2 regions of the Kitasatospora hibisci genome follow, and region 2 is predicted to be linked to the other one. Evidence: riboswitches for the same ligand, from Rfam matches in the RefSeq annotation. Region 2 holds a riboswitch; the other holds the start of a gene.

Region 1 (9,435 bases), 1.7 Mb from region 2:
GAGTTCTACTCTTCGCACGAGGCGCTGGTCCTGGACTACGAGACCGCGCTGACCCGTGTGGACTCGCGCACCGGCGAGCTGTACGACGTCTCCGGCCACATGGTCTGGATCGGTGAGCGCACCCGGCAGCTGGACCACGCGCACATCGAGTTCGCCTCCCGGATCCGCAACCCGATCGGTGTGAAGCTCGGCCCGACCACCACGGTCGACGAGGCGCTCACCCTGATCGAGAAGCTGGACCCGGAGCGCGAGCCCGGTCGGCTCACCTTCATCACCCGGATGGGTGCCGGCAAGATCCGCGACCACCTGCCCACCCTGGTGGAGAAGGTCACCGCCTCGGGCGCGCAGCCGGTCTGGATCTGCGACCCGATGCACGGCAACACCTTCGAGGCCTCCAGCGGCCACAAGACCCGCCGCTTCGACGACGTGCTCGACGAGGTCAAGGGCTTCTTCGAGGTGCACCGCGCCCTCGGCACCCACCCGGGCGGCATCCACGTGGAGCTGACCGGTGACGACGTCACCGAGTGCGTGGGCGGTGGCGACGAGGTGCTGGTCGACGACCTGCACCAGCGCTACGAGACGGCCTGCGACCCGCGGCTCAACCGCAGCCAGTCGCTGGACCTGGCGTTCCTGGTGGCCGAGATGTACCGCGGCGGCCACTGAGCGACGGCGCCCGCTCGGACGAGCGGATGTGAGCGAAGCCTCTCCGGTCTCGGGACATCCGAGGCCGGAGGGGCTTTTTCAGGCCCGGCCCATTGGGTAAGGTGAGGCTTAGTGAGCTAAGGCAAGCCTTAGTCAAGATCGTTCCAGGCCGAAGAGGCCCGCACCACCCGGGAGAGACCGCGATGTACGTGTGCATGTGTCATGCGGTCACCGAGGACCAGGTGAAGAAGGCGATCGACGCGGGGGCCGACACCCCGCGCCAGATCGCCAAGGGCTGCCGGGCCGGCACCGACTGCGGCTCCTGCGTCCGCCGGATACAGGCCCTGCTGGGCGAGCACGGCGCGCGGCCGTGTCCGACCGCCCGGCTCGCCGCGAGGCTGGGGCTCGCCGACCCGGAGGCCGCGCCGTCGGAAGCAGTCCCGTCGGCCCCGCCCGCCCCGCTGCGCGCGGCCTGAGCGGAGCGGCTCAGGACTCCGGCTGCTCGATCAGCTGGGCCAGGTAGAGCGCCTCCCCGAGCTTCTCCAGCAGCTCCAGCTGGGTGTCGAGGTAGTCGATGTGGTGCTCCTCGTCCGCCAGGATGTCCTCGAAGATGTTGGCCGAGGTGACGTCGTTCTTGGCCCGCATCACCACGATCCCGCGCTTGAGCCGGTCGATCGCCTCGACCTCGATCTGGCGGTCCGCCTCGAACATCTCCTTGACGGTCTGGCCGATCCGGACGTGGAAGAGCCGCTGGTAGTTGGGCAGCCCGTCCAGGAAGAGGATCCGGTCGGTGAGTGTCTCGGCGTGCTTCATCTCGTCGAACGACTCGTGCCGGGTGTACTTGGCGAGCTTCGTCCAGCCGAAGTTCTCCTGCATCTTCGCGTGCAGGAAGTACTGGTTGATGGCGGTCAGCTCGGCGGTGAGCTGCTCGTTGAGGAATTCGATGACCTCTGCGTCGCCCTTCATGGCGGCTGCCTTCCTGCTGTGCGTCCAGATCCTCGGCCGTACCTCCCGGCTGCACGCATCCTGGCACCGCAATGGGAGGAAGTTCCAGTAAGTTCACACTCACTAGGACATGTGTCGGAATATCCGATTTGGCTCGTTCCTTGGCCCGTACGGGCGGGCGCACGGCTTTGGAAAGGGGCGCGCGCCGAGCGTTGCCCGCCGTCTGTCACCATGGAGCCATGGGTCAGTCCGAACGAGAACCGCTGCCGTCGTCTGACCCCAGGCTCCCACCGGGCCAGCGCCGACAGCGCGGATGGCCGACCCTGCACTACGGCCCGGTGCCCCGCTTCAAGCCGCTGACCTGGGACTTCCAGGTGTTCGGCGCGACCGCCTCGGCGGAGAAGCACAGCTGGGACTTCGCCGGTTTCACCGCCCTGCCGCGCACCACCGTCCGCGGCGACCTGCACTGCGTCACCCGGTTCTCGCTGCTCGGCAACGACTGGACGGGTGTGCCGGCGTCCGAGGTGCTGGAGCGGGTGCCGCCGGCGCCGGGCGTCACCCATGTGATGGTCTGGGCCGAGTACGGCTACAGCGCCAACCTGCGGCTGGCCGACTTCGCCGACCCGTCGGCCGTCTTCGCCACCCACCGCAACGGCGAGCCGCTGAGCGCCGAGCACGGCTTCCCGGTCCGCCTGGTCGTGCCGCACCTCTACGCGTGGAAGGGCCCCAAGTGGGTGCGGGCGGTCGAGTACATGCGGGCCGACCGGCGCGGCTTCTGGGAGGAGCGCGGCTACCACAACCTCGCCGACCCGTGGCGTGAGCAGCGCTACTCCTACCAGGAGGAGCCCGGGGACGGCCCGCTGCGCTAGCCCCGGGCCACTACAGGAACGGGAAGGTGACCGTCACCACGGTGCGCTGCGCGCGGCGCTCGCCGGCGGCGGGGGACTGGCTGGACACCTTGCCGGTGCCGAAGAGGTTGACCCCGCTGCTCTGCATCACGAACCCGGCGGCCTGCAGCGTCCGCGCGGCGTCGTCCTTGGACATCCCGGTCACGTCCGGGACCGGCACCATGCCCTTGCTGACCACCAGCGAGACCGGCGTGTTCTCCGGCACCTGCTGCCCCGCCGCCGGAGAACTGCTGATCACCGCGCCCTCGGCGACCGCGTCGTCGTACGTCTCGGTCACCCCGCCGCGCGCCAGCTGGGCGCCGGCCAGCGCGGCGGCGGCCTGGTCGGCCGGCTTTCCGGCCAGCTCGGGCACGGCGATCCGCTTCGGGCCCCGGGAGACGGTGACGCCGACCGCGTCGCTCTTGCGGGCCCGGGCGCCGACCCCCGGGTCGGTGGAGATGACCTGCCCGGCCGGGACGGTCTCGCTGTAGACCTCGGTGAACCGCCCGTGCATGCCCGCGCCGTCCAGGATCCGCTGCGCCTCCGCCCGGTCCTTGCCGAGTACGCTCGGCACCGTCGTGTACAGCGCCGAGGAGAGCGCGTACGTGGCGCCGCCGACCAGCAGCACCAGGGCGGTCAGCACGGAGGTCCAGATCAGCGGCCTGCGGGGGAGGCGGCGCAGCCGGCCCGGCCGCGGGGTGCGGGCCGGCGGGGGCGGCTCGTCGTAGGGGCGCGGCTCGGCGAGCAGCTGCTCCATCACCTCCGGCGGGACGTCCAGCACGCTGGTCCGCTCGACCGGCGGCGCGGGTGCGGCGGGCTGGATCACCGAAGTCGGCTCGCTGGTCGGGTACTGCGGGCTGGGCCGGGTGGAGGCCGGCGGCTCGGCGTCCAGCTGGGCAGGGGTGAGCGTGCGGCGCACCCGCTGGAGGGCGGCCAGCAGCTCGACCGCGTCGTACGGGCGGGCCTGCGGGTCGCGAGAGCACGCGGCGGCCACTATCGCGTCCAGCCCGGGGACGATGTTCGGCACGGTGAGCGACGGTGCGGGGACGTCCTCGTGCAGGTGGCGGTACATGACCTGGACCGGGTTCTCGCCGGTGTGCGGGCGGTGGCCGGTGAGCATCTCGTAGAGCAGGATGCCGGCCGCGTAGACGTCGACCCGCTGGTCGGTCCCGGCGCCGGGGCGGATCTGCTCGGGGGCCAGGTAGGAGACGGTGCCGAGCAGGGTGCCGGTGGTGGCGGTGCCCGACGCCGCCGTGCCGTCGCCCGCGTCGAGCACCCGGACCAGGCCGAAGTCGGCGACCTTGACCAGGCCGCCGTCGGTGATCAGCACGTTCTCCGGCTTGACGTCGCGGTGGACCAGTCCGGCCCGGTGGGCGGCCCCGAGCGCGGCCAGCACCGGCTCCAGGACGTCCAGCGCTGCCCGGATGGACAGCGCGCCGCGGTCGCGCAGCAGGTCGCGCAGGGTGCGGCCGGGCACGTACTCCATGGCGAGGAAGACGGCGCCGCCGTCGGCGCCCTGGTCGAAGACGTTGACCACGTTGGGGTGCGCGAGGCGGGCGACCGCCTTGGCCTCGCGGATGAACCGGCCGGTGAAGCCCGCGTCGCCGGCCAGTGACGGGTGCATCACCTTGAGCGCGACCACCCGGTCGAGCCGGGTGTCGGTGCCCTTGTAGACGGTGGACATCCCGCCGGACGCGATGCGCTGCTCGACCCGGTAGCGGCCGTCGAGGAGGGATCCGATCAGGGGGTCGTGCAGTGCCATGTCCGCCTTGTCCACCCGGCGAGTCTAGTGGCGGGGCCCGGGCGCGGCACCGCCCCCGGGGTGCGCGCCGGGCTTCGTGGCCGGGCTGTGACAGTGCGCCGGTGCCGCGCGCGCCCGCCCTGGGCGGCCGGCCTCCGCCGGACCGGCGGCCGGGTGTCCGCGGTGGGAGCGCGCCCCCGCCGCGGGCCCCGGCTCGGTCAGAACGCCGGGCGCTCGCGGGTGTCCAGGTCGGCCCGGCCGGCCATCGCCGAGGAGGCCTCGGCGTGGAAGCGGCGCGGGATGCGGCCGGCCCGGCGGGCGAGCCGGCCGGCCTCGGTGGCGTGTCGCATCGCCTCGGCCATCAGCGCCGGGTCCTGGGCGCGGGTCACCGCCGAGGCGAGCATGACGGCGGAGCAGCCGAGCTCCATCGCCAGCGCGACGTCCGAGGCGGTGCCGGCACCCGCGTCCAGGATGACCGGGACGCCGGCGCTCTCCACGATCAGCTGGAAGTTGTGCGGGTTGCGGATGCCCAGACCGGAGCCGATCGGCGAGCCCAGCGGCATGACCGCCGCGCAGCCGACGTCCTCCAGCTTCCGGGCCAGCACCGGGTCGTCGTTGGTGTAGGGCAGCACGGTGAAGCCGTCGTCGACCAGCGTCTCGGCGGCGTCGAGCAGCTCGATGGGGTCCGGCAGCAGGGTCCGCTCGTCGGCGATGACCTCCAGCTTCACCCAGTCGGTGCCGAGCGCCTCGCGGGCCAGCCGGGCCGTCAGCACGGCCTCGCCGGCGGTGAAGCAGCCGGCCGTGTTGGGCAGCACCCGGATGCCGTTGCGGGTCAGTACGTCCAGGACGGAGCCCTGGGTGCCGGGATCGACCCGCCGCATCGCCACGGTGGTCAGCTCGGTGCCGGAGATCCGCAGTGCCTGCTCCAGCACCTCCAGACTGGGGGCACCGCCGGTGCCCATGATCAGGCGGGAGCCGAAGGCCGTCCCGGCGATGGTGAGGACGTCCTTGTCGTCGAGTGTGGTGTCGGCCATCGGTCAGCCCCCCTGGACGGCGGTGAGGATCTCGATCCGGTCGCCCGCCGAGAGCAGGGTGTCCGGCCACGAACTGCGTGGCACCACGGCCTCGTTGAGCGCAGCGGCGACGCCGGAGTGGGCCTTGCTCAGGGTGGCCACCACTTCGGCGAGCGTGGTCGCGGCGGGCACCTCGCGCGGCCGGCCGTTGACGGTGAGGGGGATGTCGCTCATGCGGGGACCTTCGTGGTGAAGCGAGTGGGGGAGAAGGGCTCGCCGATGGCCGGGACGGTGCCGGTGGCCAGGTACTCGGCGAGCAGGTCGGCGGTCACCGGGGTGAGCAGCACGCCGTTGCGGTAGTGACCGGTCGCGGCGACCAGGCCCGGCAGGGCGGTCGGCCCGAGCAGCGGCGCGTTGTCCGGCGAGCCCGGGCGGAGTCCGGCGGAGGTCTCCACCAGCGGCAGCTCGGTGATCCCGGGGACCAGGTCGTGGGCGTCGCGCAGCAGTTCGTAGACGCCGCCGGCGGTGACGGTGGTGTCGTAGCCCTGCTCCTCGCTGGTCGCGCCGATCACCAGCTCGCCGTTCTCGCGCGGGACCAGGTAGAGGTGCTGCCCGCGCACCACCGCGCGGACGTTGCGGGACAGGAACGGCCGGTACGGCCCGGGGATGCGCAGCCGCAGGATCTGGCCCTTCACCGGGCGGATCGCGGGCAGCACGCCAGGGGGCAGGCCGGGCAGCCGGTGGCTGTGCGGGCCGGCGGCGAGCACGGTCCGCCCGGCCGCCACCACCTCCCCGGCGGCCAGCCGGGCGCCGACCGCCCGGTCGTGCTCGACCAGCAGCTCGACCGCCTCGGCGCGGTGCACGACGACGCCCGCGGCCTCGCAGGCCCGCAGCAGCGCGCTCAGCAGCCGGCGGCCGTCCACCTGGTGGTCGTCGGCGACGTGCAGGCCGCCGCGGACGCCGGGCGCCAGCATCGGCTCCAGCTTGCGGGCCTCCCGCCCGGTCAGCCACTGCGAGTCCAGGCCGAGCCGCTGGTGGAAGGCGTGCAGCTCGCGCAGCTCCGCGCGGTCGTCGGAGTCGAGCGCGACGGCCAGCGTGCCGCAGCGCCGGTAGCCGGTGTCCGCGCCGCCGCCCGCCTCGGCGAGCTCGGCCGCGAAGTCGGCGTACCGCTCGTTCGAGGCCATCCCGAGACGCAACAACGGCTCCTCGCCGTACTGGAGTTCGGTGACCGGGGCGAGCATGCCGGCCGCGACCCGGGCGGCGCCGCCCCCGGGGTCCGGGTCGACCACGTGCACGCGCCCGACCCCGCGCTGTGCCGCCCGCCATGCGACGGCGAGGCCGATGACGCCGCCGCCGATCACCAGGACGTCGGCATGGGTACCCGCTGCCGAGCGTGTCAAAGTCGCTCTCCCTTCGCCGGTATGACCCGGATCAGGTTCGGACGGTCGCGGGCCGTGCCAGCCCGCCTCTCAGCCCGGTACGCCGGGCTCCCGCGATGGTGCCCCCACCTTAACTCCGGGCCTGGTCACGGCTGAAGGCGCGTACGAGGGGTGGGACGGGCCCGGTACCCGCACCGAACGCCAGTACAGTGACGGGCGTGGCAGATCTGAGCGGAACGGATCAGGTGGTCGTGGTCGGGGCCGGGCTGGCCGGGGCGCATTGCGCTTCCGGGCTGCGGCGCGGCGGCTGGCGTGGGCGGATCGTACTGGTGGGCGAGGAGCCGCACGCACCGTACGACCGGCCGCCGCTCTCGAAGGAGGTCCTGCTGGGCAAGGCCGACGCCACCCCGCTGGACATCGACTTCCCGCACCTCGGCATCGAGGTGCTCGCCGGCTGCCGAGCCACCGGGCTGACCCCGGGCGTGCTGCACACCGACGGCGGCGACCTGCCGTACGGCGCGCTGGTGATCGCCACCGGCGCCGCTCCTCGGGTGCTGCCGGGCGCCGAGCGCGCGCACCTGCTGCACACCCTGGACGACGCGCTGGCGCTGCGGGCCCTGTTCCGCCCGGGCCTGCGGCTGGTGCTGGTCGGTGCCGGCTGGATCGGCGCCGAGGTGGCCACCGCGGCCCGCGCGGCCGACTGCCGGGTCACCGTGGTGGAGGCGGGCCCGGCGCCGGTCCCCGGCGCGCTGCCGACCGAGGTCGGCCGGGAGATGGCCGCCTGGTACGCCGAGGCCGGGGTGGAGCTGCGCTGCGACGCCGCCGTCGCGGCGGTCGAGCCCGGCGCGGTGCTGCTGGCGGACGGCTCGCACCTGCCGGCCGACGAGGTGGTGGTCGGCATCGGCGTCCGCCCGGCGACCGACTGGCTGGCCGGCTCGGGCGTCGAGCTGGACGCCGCCGGTGCCGTCGTCGTGGACGACCGGCTGCGCACCAGCCTGCCTGGCGTCTTCGCGGCCGGCGACTGCGCGAACTACCCGTCCGCCCGCACCGGCGCCCGGCTGACCGTCCAGCACTGGGACCACGCGCTGCAGTCCGGCCAGGCCGCGGCCGCCTCGGTGCTCGGTGCGGACGCGCCCTACGACCCGGTGCCGTACTTCTGGTCGGAGCAGTTCGGCCGGATGGTGCAGTACGTCGGCCGGCACGGCGCGGGGGACGAGCAGGTCCGGCGCGGCTCGCCGCAGGACCCGACCTGGGCGGTGCTCTGGCTGCGCGACGGCGCGCTGCGGGCCGTGCTCACGGTGGACCGCCCGCGCGACCTCACGCAGGCCCGCCGGCTGGTCGAGCGCGGCGCGGTGCTGGATCCGGTCCGGGCGGCGGACCCTTCGGTGCCGCTGAAGGCGGCCGTCGCGGGGTAGGGCCCGGCCCGCGCGAGCGGCCGGTTGGTGCGCCGGGGGCCGCGGAGGTGGCAGTCTGGTGCCGTGAGTGAGATCGAAGCCAAGATTGAGTCCCTGGTCCCCGAGTGGCTGTACCTGCCCGACATCTCCGAGCGGTGGGGCGTCGTGGTCACCGAGGTCCGCAACATGGTCAAGAAGGGTGACCTCATCGCGGTGCGCCGCGGCCCCAACAGGTCGCTGCAGGTCCCGGCCGCCTTCATCGACGACGCCGGCCCGGTCAAGCACCTGGTCGGCACGGTGACCGTGCTGCGCGACAGCGGGTTCAGCGACGAGGAGATCCTGGAGTGGATGTTCACCGAGGACCCGTCGCTGCCCGGCACCCCGGTCCAGGCGCTCTGGGAGAACCGCGCGACCGAGGTGAAGCGCCGCGCCCAGGCGATGGCGCTGTGACCACCGCGACGCCCGGCGCGGCGGCCCGCGAGCGGCTCGCCGACGCCCGGCTCTACCTCTGCACCGACGCCCGCCGCGAGCAGGGCGACCTCGCGGAGTTCCTGGACGCCGCGCTGGCCGGCGGGGTGGACATCGTCCAGCTCCGCGACAAGGGCCTGGAGGCCAGGCAGGAGCTGGCCGCGCTGGAGGTGTTCGCCGACGCCTGCCGTCGCCACGGCAAGCTGCTCGCCGTCAACGACCGGGCCGACGTCGCGCACGCCGCCCGCCCGGACGTGCTGCACCTGGGCCAGGACGACCTGCCGGTGCCGGCCGCCCGCGCCGTCCTCGGCGAGGACGTGATCATCGGCCGCTCGTGCCACGCCGAGTCCGAGGTGGACGCGGCGATCGCCGAGCAGGGCGTGGACTACTTCTGCACCGGCCCGGTCTGGCCCACGCCGACCAAGCCGGGCCGCCACGCGCCGGGCCTCGGCCTGGTCGGGTACGCCGCGAAGCAGCCCACCGACCGGCCGTGGTTCGCCATCGGCGGCATCGACCTGGGCAACCTGGACGAGGTGCTGGCCGCCGGCGCCCGCAGGATCGTGGTGGTCCGCGCGATCACCGCCGCGGACGACCCGCAGGCCGCCGCCGCCGAGCTCGTCCGGCGCCTGCGCGCCTGACCGGCCGGGGGCCGCCGCCGTCCCGGCCGGTACGTCTCAGTACTTGCGGACGGTGGCGGCCTCCGCCAGCGCCAGCAGCACCTCGCGGGCCCGCTCGTCGGCGAGCGGCGCCGCCTCCAGCGCGGCGAGCGACTGGCGCATCAGCTCGGTGATCCGCTGCTCCACCCGCTCGGGCGCGCCGCTGCGCTCGATCAGGCCGCGCAGCCGGGCCACCTCGTCGGGTGCGAGGTCCGGCGCGCCGAGCCGGTCGTCCAGGTGACGGGCGTCGGCGGCCGGAAGGTCGCGCATCGCGTGGGCGACCAGCAGGGTCCGCTTGCCCTCGCGCAGG
Region 2 (9,435 bases):
AGGGCGCCGGCGAATAACGGCCCCGCAGCGGAAAGCGCGCACCATGCTGGCGCTGACCAGGGATTCCGTCTGGACGGCCGGGTCCGCACGAGCTTTGGGCGGGGCGCACGAAAGGCACACGCACGACCGGGCGCACCACCCTGGCGCGGCACCGCGACGAAAGCTCCCCCTCGGGGGAGGGTCACCTTCCCGTGTCGATAGGTCCAGCCATTCCATGACTGTTCCACAATCCTATTTAGCTCACTTGGAGAAAGGGCCTCAGACCGCCTTGCCCGGGTTGAGGATGCCCAGCGGGTCGAAGACCGCCTTCAGCTGCCTCTGGAGCTCCAGGGCCACCGGCCCCAGCTCGCGCGCCAGCCACTCCCGCTTCAGCAGGCCGACCCCGTGCTCCCCGGTGATCGTGCCGCCGAGCTCCAGCCCCAGCGCCATGATCTCGTCGAAGGAGCGCTGGGCCCGGGCCGACTCCGCGGGGTCGTCCGCGTCGAAGATGACGATCGGGTGGGTGTTGCCGTCGCCGGCGTGGCTCACCACACCGATGGTCAGCGCGTGCCGTTCGGCGATCTCCGCCACTCCGGCCAGCATCTCGGCCAGCCGGGAGCGCGGCACCGCCACGTCGTCGATCATCGTGGTGCCCAGCCGGTCCAGCGCCGGCAGCGCCAGCCGGCGCGCCTCCAGGAGGAGCTCCGACTCCGCCTGGTCCTCGGCCGGCACCACCTCGGTCGCCCCGGCCGCCCGGCAGATCTCCCCCACCGCGGCCAGCTCGCCCGCAGGGTCAGGCCCGTCGAAGGCGACCAGCAGCAGCGCCTGGGTCGACTCCGGCAGGCCCATCTGCCCGAGCTCGTTGACGGCCCGGACGGTCACCGCGTCCATCAGCTCCATCAGCGACGGCGTCAGGCCCCGCGCCATCACCTCGCAGACCGCCGCCCCGGCCGCGTCCGCGCTCGGGAACTCCGCGGCCAGCGCCAGCTGGGGCGCGGGTGCGGGCCGCAGGGCCACCACCGCCCGGACCACCACGCCCAGCGTGCCCTCCGAGCCGACCAGCAACCGGGTCAGGTCGTAGCCCGCCACGCCCTTCGCCGTCCGGCGGCCGGTGGAGAGCAGCCGCCCGTCCGCCAGCACCACGTCCAGCCCGAGCACGTACTCGGCGGTGACGCCGTACTTGACGCAGCAGAGCCCGCCCGCGCCGGTACCGATGTTGCCCCCGATCGTGCAGGACTCCCAGCTGGACGGGTCCGGCGGGTAGGAGAGACCCAGGCCTGCCGCGGCCCGCGAGAGTTCGGCGTTCACCACCCCGGGCTCGACGACCGCGATCCGGTTCACGGGGTCGAGCTCCAGGATGCGGTTCATCTTCACCATGGACAGCACGATGCAGCCGTCCACGGCGTTGGCCGCGCCGGAGAGACCGGTCCGGGCGCCCTGCGGCACCACCGGGACGCGCAGGTCGGTCGCCGTCCGCAGGATGTGCTGCACCTGCTCGACCGTCTCCGGGAACACCACCACCGCCGGGGTCCCGGCCGTGCAGAAGCCGGCCATGTCGTGGCTGTAGGCGGCCGTCACGTCCGGGTCCACCACCAGCGCACCGGGCGGGAGGCCCTGTGCCAGCCGGTCCGTCAGATCACTCATCGCCGCCTCCGCTCGTCCGGCGCCGCGGCGCCCGGTGGTCGCCCGGGCCGGCGCCGCCCAGTCCGTACGCCGTCGGGCCGCGGGCGCGCCACGCGTGCGCGGCCCGGTCGTACGCGGCCCATCGCCTTCGGTGGCACTCTGCCCGGCAGGTGCACGACCGGCAAGTACGCCGTCCCGGACGGGGCGCCCGGGAAGGGTGCCCCGCCGGCGACCGGTGCTCCGCCCCGGACGGACCGCAGGGCCCACCGGGCCGCGGTTCGGGCCCGGCGCAGCGTCGGGGAGGCGAGCTCCCCCAGGCCCGCCGCGCCGGTGGCCAGCGCGTAGAACAGGACCGGCGGACGGGCACCCGCCGCGTCCGCGAGGACCCCGAGCAGACCGGTGGAGAGCACCAGCGCTCCGCTCTGCACCAGCGTCAACAGGGCCTGCACCCGGGAGAGGTGGGTGATCGGCGCGGCCCCCAGCACCAGCGGACCCGGGTGCAGGCGAGCAGACCCGCGCCCGCGCCGAGCACCACCCCTCCCGCGACCGCCACCGCCGCACCCGGCACCGCGCCGCCGAGCACCGGCGCGGCCCGCCCGAGCCCTACCCGGCGCGGACCACCGGCTCCTGGAGCTCGGTCACCCAGTCCGCCGTGGACTCCGGGCACTCCAGGTACAGCTCCCGCGCGTACCCCGTCGAGCGGTAGCCGTTCTCGTCGATGAACCGGGCGAGCGTCTGGAAGGCGCCCAGCGCGTCGTCCATCGAGCCGCGGTGGACGACGGTCGCCGCCTCCTCGATCTCCGGCAGGTCGACGACGGCGAAGCCGTGCTCCGCCGAGGGCTCCACCGACGCACCGATCGGGACCGCCACCCGGACCAGCACCGAACCGTCCCCCTCCGGCGTGTCCTCGTACCGGGCCACCGACGGGCCGGTCCCGGCCACCCCGGCCTCCTCCACTCGCCGGCAGAGCTCCGCGAACAGCGGGCCGATCACCGGCGTGACGTCCTCCGGCTCGTAGCTGGCCGCCACGGCCGTCAGCTCCGCCACCCGGACCGGCGGCACCCGCTTCACCACGACATCCTGCTCGGGCATGCTTCCCTCACTCTCGATCGTCCGGAGCCTCGCCTCGACCCGGGCCAGCCGCTGGGCGTCGGCCGCCATCGCTGCGGCGAGCTCGGCCCGCCGCAGCCGCAGCATCCCGCGCAGCTCACCCGCGTCCACCCGCTCGTCCAGGACGTCCAGCACCTGCTGCAGCGTGAGGCCGAGGTCCTTGAGCGCGATGACGCGGTTGAGCCGGGCGAGTTGGGCGGCCTCGTAGGAGCGGTAGCCGCTGACCGGGTCGACCCGGGCCGGGCGCAGCAGCCCGATCGCGTCGTAGTGGCGCAGCATGCGGACCGACACCCGGCCGTGCTTGGCGAAGTCTCCGATGTTGAACATGATGCCTCCAGTGCAGCGCCTCACACGGTGTCATGGTCAAGCACCGGATCCGCGCCCGGCCCCGGGCCCCGGGGCAGGCTCAGTCGGTCACGTCGAACCCCCGGCGCTGACCCAGCTCCCGCAGGCTGCGCTGTCCGGGGATGCCGTTCGCGTCCGTGCCCGAGTAGCCGAGGCTGCGCTGGAAGGCCGCGTACGCCTGCACCGTCCTGGTGCCGAGCGAACCGTCGACCCAGCGCTGCTCCAGGAAGCCCTCGTCGGCCAGCGCCTGCTCGACGATCCGGACCTCGCCGCCGTAGGTCCGGTGCCCCTGCTCGGCGCCGGGGTCGGTCCGGGCCGCCGCGACGACGTGGGCCAGGGAGACGCGGCGCGGCGAGGGCAGCCGCCCGAGCAGCCGGCGCAGCGAGTCCTCCCCCGGAACGCCGTCCGCGTCGGACCCGGTGTAGCCCAGACTGCGCTGGTATTCCCGGTAGTTGAGGGTGTCGGCGTCGCGCCACTCCTCGTCCGGACCGGCCGTGTAGTGCGAGCCGTGCCCCGACGCCACCAGTGCCTCGCCCACCTCCTGCACCTGCGGACCGTGCGCGCCGTACCCGTACTCCAGCCCGTTGACGGTCACCCGGTACCGGGCCGGCGCATCGCCGGCCCGCGGCGGCGGCAGCGGCGTGCCCGTCCCGCCGCCGCTCACGAGGGCGGCGATGCCGGGCAGCACCACGTCGTGGAACTGCCCCACCCGGGCGTCACCGGGGCAGGCGGTACCGCTGTCCGACCAGTCCGGGAAGAGCCGGTGGTAGCCGAAGCCGGGGTCGTCCGTGCTGCGGCAGACCCGCACCGGGATACCGTGCTGCCGGTGCAGCCAGGCGCCGAGCGCGACCAGGGCCGCCAGCTGCGCGTCCGTCCACGGATCGGTGTGCCGGTCGTTGCTGGCCGACTCGACGCTCACCGCCCCGGTCCCGTCCGCCCGCCGGTTGGCCCGGTAGTTGGCGTCGGCCCGCGTCTGCGTACCGATGAACTGGCCGACCGTCCCGTCGTAGCCGACCCCGAAGTGCGACTCCAGGTTCGTGGAGTCCCGCCAGTACTCGTACATCCGCCGCGGCGTCCACGGCGCCGCGATGCTGTGGAAGATCACCTGCGTCGGCACGATCGCCGGCTGCGCGTCCGACTCGGGCTGGAGCTCCATCTTCTCCGCGCCGGGGTACCAGGCCATCTGTCTCTCCTCGCCGGGCCCAGGGCAGTCCGCCCCTTACCCCCGACACACGAGACACCGGCTCCACCCCGAGGACACCTCGGCCCCAAACCCCCCGTTCAGGTGAATTCCGCCCTCCGCTCCGGCCCCACCGAACGCAAAAGGCGGGTGCCGGATCCTTCCGGCACCCGCCCTGAGCAGGTGGTTCTCCTACCAGCGGAGAGCGTGGGATTCGAACCCACGGTACGGGGTCACCGCACGACAGTTTTCAAGACTGTTCCCTTAGGCCGCTCGGGCAGCTCTCCAGGCGGAGGTCAGCCTAACGGTTCCGGCGGGATTCGGTGCACACGGTTTCCGGAGGCCGCCGTCAGTTGTCGCCGACGCGCTCGCTGAGGGTGACCTTGGTGTTGAAGGTCTGGCCGTTGCGGGTGTACTCGACGTCGACGGTCTCGTTGGGCTTGTGGGTCCAGATGCGGCTCACCAGGGCGGGGCCGTTGTCGATCGGGACGCCGCCGAGCTTGGTGATGACGTCGCCCGGCTTGAGGCCGGCCTTGTCGGCCGCGCCGCCGGGGGTGACGGCGGGCGTGCCCTGGATGTCGCGGGTCTGGATCTGCGCACCCTCGCCCTTGTAGTCGTCGTTGCGCAGCACGTCGAGCCTGGCGTAGACGGGCTTGCCGGTCTTGATCAGGGTCTCGCCGACCCACTTGGCCTGGTTGATCGGGATGGCGAAGCCGAGGCCGATGCTGCCGGCCCGGCCGGTGCTGGAGGTGTTGGACTGGATCGCCGAGTTGATGCCGACCACCGCACCGGTGGAGTCGAGCAGCGGGCCGCCGGAGTTGCCGGGGTTGATCGACGCGTCGGTCTGAAGGGCGTTCATGTACGAGGACTGGGCCCCGGTTTCGTCGCCGGAGGCGACCGGACGGTCCTTGGCGCTGATGATGCCGGTGGTGACGGTGGACTCAAGGCCGTACGGGGCACCGATGGCGATGGTGGAGTCGCCGACGTTGACCTTGTCGGAGTCGGCCAGCGGAAGCGGCGTCAGCTTGCCCTTGGGCGGCGTGTCCAGCTTCACCACGGCGACGTCGTAGCCCTCGGCGCGGCCGAGCACGGAGGCGGCGTAGGAGCTGCCGTCCGCGAACTTGACCGTCAGCTTGCCGCCGTTGGAGGCGGGCGCGACGACGTGGTTGTTGGTGAGGATGTGGCCCTCGGTGTCGAAGACGAAGCCGGTGCCGGTGCCGGACTCGCCGTTGCCCTGGGCCTTGATGGTGACGACGCTGGGCAGCGCCTTCTGCGCGATGCCGGCCACCGAGCCGGGGGCGGGCTCGTTCTTCTGCGGGCTGCTGGCCTGGACGGTGGTGCTCCGGTGGTCGTCCGCGGAGGCGACGCTCTTGCCGTCGCGGTCGGCGACGGTCACGCCCACCGCGCCGCCGGCCACACCGGCGACGAGGGCGACCGCGGCGATCAGGGCGAACAGGCCGCCGCGCTTCTTGCGCGGGGCGCCGTGCCCGGGGGTGCCGGGGTGGTCGGCGGGGTAGCCGAGCGGGCCGCCCGGGTAGCCGGGGCCACCGGGGGCTCCGGGGGCTCCGGGGGTGACGTCGTGCGCACCCCAGCCGCCCAGCGGCTGACCGGCGCCGAACGGGTGGTGCTGGCCGGTGGCGCCGGGCGCACCCGGGGCGGCGTAGGGGTCGTGGGCCGCGACGGCGGGCGCCGCGTACGGGTAGCCGGCGGGCGCGGCCTGGGCGGCCGGCGCGGCGGGCGGCAGGACCGGGGGCGGGGCGTCGATGTACCCGGTGTCCGCCGCGGTCGGGGCGGCGGCGGGAGCGGCCGGGGCGACCGGAGCGGCCGGCTCGGGGGCGCTGACCTTGCCGAACGCCAGCGTCGGCGTGGACCCGCCGGCCGCCGGCGCGGCGGGCGCCGCCTCGGCCAGCGTGTAGTCGGCCTCGGGCGCCGCTGCGGGGGTGGGCGCGGACTGCGCCGAACCGTCAGGAGCGGGACCGCCCACCCCCTGGCCGGAGGGCTCCCCCTGCGGCCCGGTGGACCCAACCTCGCGCTCGGTGCTCACGGACGACCTCCATAGCTGACAGGACCAACAACCATAGTTTTTCGCACACCCGATTCGATTGTCGTAAGGACCCTTCTGAAGAACTCATAAGAATCCTTAGCCCGGCCCAACAGCACGTGCCGGGGCCACCCGCGGCGCCCCCGCACGGCCCCCTGCCGCGCCCCCGCCCCGACGGTGCGCCGTCCCGCGATGCGGACCGCCGGGACCACGGCCTTGGCGTTCCCCACCTGGGCGGTTAGCCTGTCGCTCCAAACTGACACGCGGGAGCTTGGACCCACCAGGCTGAGAGTGCGCCGGTCGACCGTACGCCACGGGATCCGTGGACGGACCGTCGAGGGGGCGCAGACCGCCGGAACCTGTCCGGGTAATGCCGGCGTAGGGAGTATCGGCCATGCCGTCTGCTTCGCCATCCTCTTCTTCGGGCGCGCCCGCGTCCAAGGATCTCCCCGAGTCGTCCACGACCGTTCACTCCGACGCCACGGCCCCCGCCGCCGGTTCCACCGCGGTGCTGGACCGTCCGGGGCGGGACGAGCGGGTCGAGGCGCCGCTCGTACTCGACACCGAGCCGCCGCGCACCCTGCGCTTCCGGGACCACTTCGCGCTCTGGATGAACCTCGGCGTCAGCCTGATCGGCTTCACCACCGCCGCCACCGTGCTCGGCGCGCCCGGCAGCGAGCTGTCGCTGGCCGCCGCGGTGACCGCGATCGTGGTCGGCACGGTGGTCGGCACCGCGATGCTCGGCGTCGCCGCGCTGATCGGGGCCCGCACCGGCGCGCCCGCGATGGCCAACCTGCGCGGGCTCTTCGGGACGAGGCTCTCGTACGTGCCCACGGTGCTGAACATCGTCCAGTGCATCGGCTGGGGCGTGTACGAGCTGCTGGTCATCGCGATGGGCGCGCAGACCGTGGCGCACACCGAGGGCTACCGCTGGGTGTTCGTCGTGCTGGCGGGCGCGGTGACCACCGCCCTGACCATCTGGCCGCTGGGCGCGATCGCGGTGCTGCGCCGCTTCGTCGCCGCGGCGGTGGCGGTCGCGATGGTGTACTTCACCGTCCAGCTGGGCCGCCACGGCGTCCCGGACCCGGGCGCGGGCAACTGGCACGGGTTCCTCAGGGCCACCGACGCGATGATCGCCGTCTCGATCTCCTTCGTGCCGCTGGCCGCCGACTACACCCGCCACTCGCGCACCCCGCGGGCGGCGTTCTGGGGCAGCTTCTCCGGCTACACGATCGCCCAGGTCTGGTGCTACGTGCTCGGCCTGTTCGCACTGCTGCAGGCCGACGGCGACGCGACGAGGATCTTCGACTCGTTCCTGGGTGTCTGGGCCGGCTGGCTCTTCCTGCTGGTGCTGGTGCTGCGCGAGACCGACCAGTCCTTCGCCAACGTCTACTCGACCGCGATGTCGGTCCACAACCTGCTGCCGAAGGTCGACCGCCGGGTCCTGACCGGCGCGACCGGCCTGCTGATCACCGTCCTGGCGCTGCAGATCACCGAGTTCACCGACTCGTACTACGCCTTCCTCGGCCTGATCGGCTCGGTCTTCGTGCCGATGTTCGCGGTGCTGGCGGTGGACTACTTCCTCGGCGCGGGCCGGCGCGGCTGGAACCTCGCCGCCGACGCGCCGTCCCGCTGGCTGATGCTGCTGCCGTGGGCGCTCGGCTTCGCCGTCTACCAGCTGATCGCGCCGACCGCGATCGCCGGCTGGTGGACGGACTTCTGGACCTCCGTCCAGGAGGCCCTGCACTTCACCCCGCAGGAGTGGACCTCGGCCTCGCTGTTCGGCTTCCTGGTGCCCGCCCTGGCCACCTGGGCGCTCGCCCCGCTGACCCGCGGCCGGCGCTGACCGCCCGCCCGCACCCCGAAGACGGCCCCGCGGATTGGGGCCGTCTTCGCTTCCGCTTCACTTCCGCCGCTTATCGTTGACGCTGTGACCAGCCCTGATCTCTCGCCTGCGGCGGCGCGCACCGCGCCGCCCGTCCAGGTGATCGCGCACCGCGGTTCCTCGCACGCCCTGCCCGAGCACACCCTTGCGGCCTACCGCCGGGCGCTGGAGGAGGGCGCGGACGCGGTCGAGTGCGACGTCCGGGTGACCGCCGACGGTCAGCTGGTCTGCGTCCACGACCGCCGGATCGGCCGGGTCTCGGACGGCCGCGGCACGGTCTCCGCGATGACGCTGGCACAGCTGGAGGCGCACGACTTCGGCGCCTGGAAGACCGGCGTGCCGAGCCGGGACCCGGAGCTGCGCGAGGTGCTGCGGCTGGAGAGCCTGCTGGAGCTGGTCGCGGACTGCGGCCGGCCGGTGGACCTGGCGATCGAGACCAAGCACCCGGTCCGGTTCCGGGGCCGGGTCGAGAGCGAGCTGCTGCGGATGCTCGACCGGTTCGGGATCGGCGGCGCCCACGGAGCCGGTACGCCGGGGGCCGGTACGCACGGAGCCGGTACGCCGGGGGCCGGTACGCACAGAGCCAGTACGCAGGGAGCCGCCGACGGCCCGCGGGCCCGCATCATGAGCTTCTCCTCGCTGGCCCTGGCCCGGGTGGCCGCCGCCGCGCCGCAGTACCCGCGGGTGTTCCTGTTCGAGCGGATGCTGCCGCTGCAGGGCCGGCTGCGGCCGGGTGCGGCGCTGCCGGGCGGCGCGCGGATCGCCGGTCCCGGCATCGACCTGGTGCGGGCCAAGCCCCGGCTGGTCACCCGGCTGCGCGAGCTGGGCCACGAGGTGCACGTCTGGACCGTCGACGAGCCGGCCGACGTGGAGCTCTGCCTGGAGCTCGGCGTGTCGGCGATCATCACCAACCGCCCGGCGGAGGTACTGGCCCAGCTCGGCCGGTGACGCCCCGGCCGACGGGCGCCCGGGTGCTCGGGGCACCACGGGCGCCCCATCCGCCACGCGCGCCCCGGGCGCCCCGGGCCGTCGTCCGATCGGCATCACGAGGCCCGTCGGTTGATCGTCTTGGTAGGGACTCAAACCTTCCGCCGTCGCTTTCTGCCGTGGTTTTTGCGTTTCACGACAGAGGGTGAGCGGCGAATCACCTGTCGCGCACCGTGTGTCGTGCGGCTCGAAATGTCCGGCCGGGATCGCCGTGCGGTCGTTTCCGACGCATTACCAAGGGGCATCCATCCCTCGGCATACGCTGAAGGAGGTCCGGGGGTGGCG

Evidence for each region. A riboswitch is a leader RNA that binds a small molecule or an ion and turns the genes downstream of it on or off. The one in region 2 is predicted to bind thiamine pyrophosphate.
Region 1: linked by a shared signal. The riboswitch ahead of thiO (glycine oxidase ThiO) and the one ahead of ACF9IK_RS18490 (purine-cytosine permease family protein) in region 2 are both predicted to bind thiamine pyrophosphate.

What each region holds. Positions count from the first base shown of each region.
Region 1 is NZ_CP171642.1:5,944,388-5,953,822, forward strand. Features, by position in the region: gene ACF9IK_RS26030 (class II 3-deoxy-7-phosphoheptulonate synthase) at 1-663, shown strand, start outside; gene ACF9IK_RS26035 ((2Fe-2S)-binding protein) at 846-1,118, shown strand; gene bfr (bacterioferritin) at 1,129-1,608, opposite strand; gene ACF9IK_RS26045 (sulfite oxidase-like oxidoreductase) at 1,827-2,456, shown strand; gene pknB (Stk1 family PASTA domain-containing Ser/Thr kinase) at 2,467-4,251, opposite strand; gene ACF9IK_RS26055 (thiazole synthase) at 4,434-5,249, opposite strand; gene thiS (sulfur carrier protein ThiS) at 5,253-5,462, opposite strand; gene thiO (glycine oxidase ThiO) at 5,459-6,628, opposite strand; TPP riboswitch at 6,620-6,732, opposite strand; gene ACF9IK_RS26070 (NAD(P)/FAD-dependent oxidoreductase) at 6,817-8,022, shown strand; gene ACF9IK_RS26075 (Rv2175c family DNA-binding protein) at 8,086-8,451, shown strand; gene thiE (thiamine phosphate synthase) at 8,448-9,107, shown strand; gene ACF9IK_RS26085 (polyprenyl synthetase family protein) at 9,144-9,435, opposite strand, start outside.
Region 2 is NZ_CP171642.1:4,286,204-4,295,638, reverse strand. Features, by position in the region: gene ACF9IK_RS18515 (FAD-binding oxidoreductase) at 259-1,623, opposite strand; gene ACF9IK_RS18510 (MerR family transcriptional regulator) at 2,206-3,039, opposite strand; gene ACF9IK_RS18505 (peptidoglycan-binding protein) at 3,119-4,240, opposite strand; tRNA gene ACF9IK_RS18500 (tRNA-Ser) at 4,437-4,524, opposite strand; gene ACF9IK_RS18495 (S1C family serine protease) at 4,587-6,281, opposite strand; TPP riboswitch at 6,532-6,680, shown strand; gene ACF9IK_RS18490 (purine-cytosine permease family protein) at 6,673-8,124, shown strand; gene ACF9IK_RS18485 (glycerophosphodiester phosphodiesterase) at 8,209-9,111, shown strand.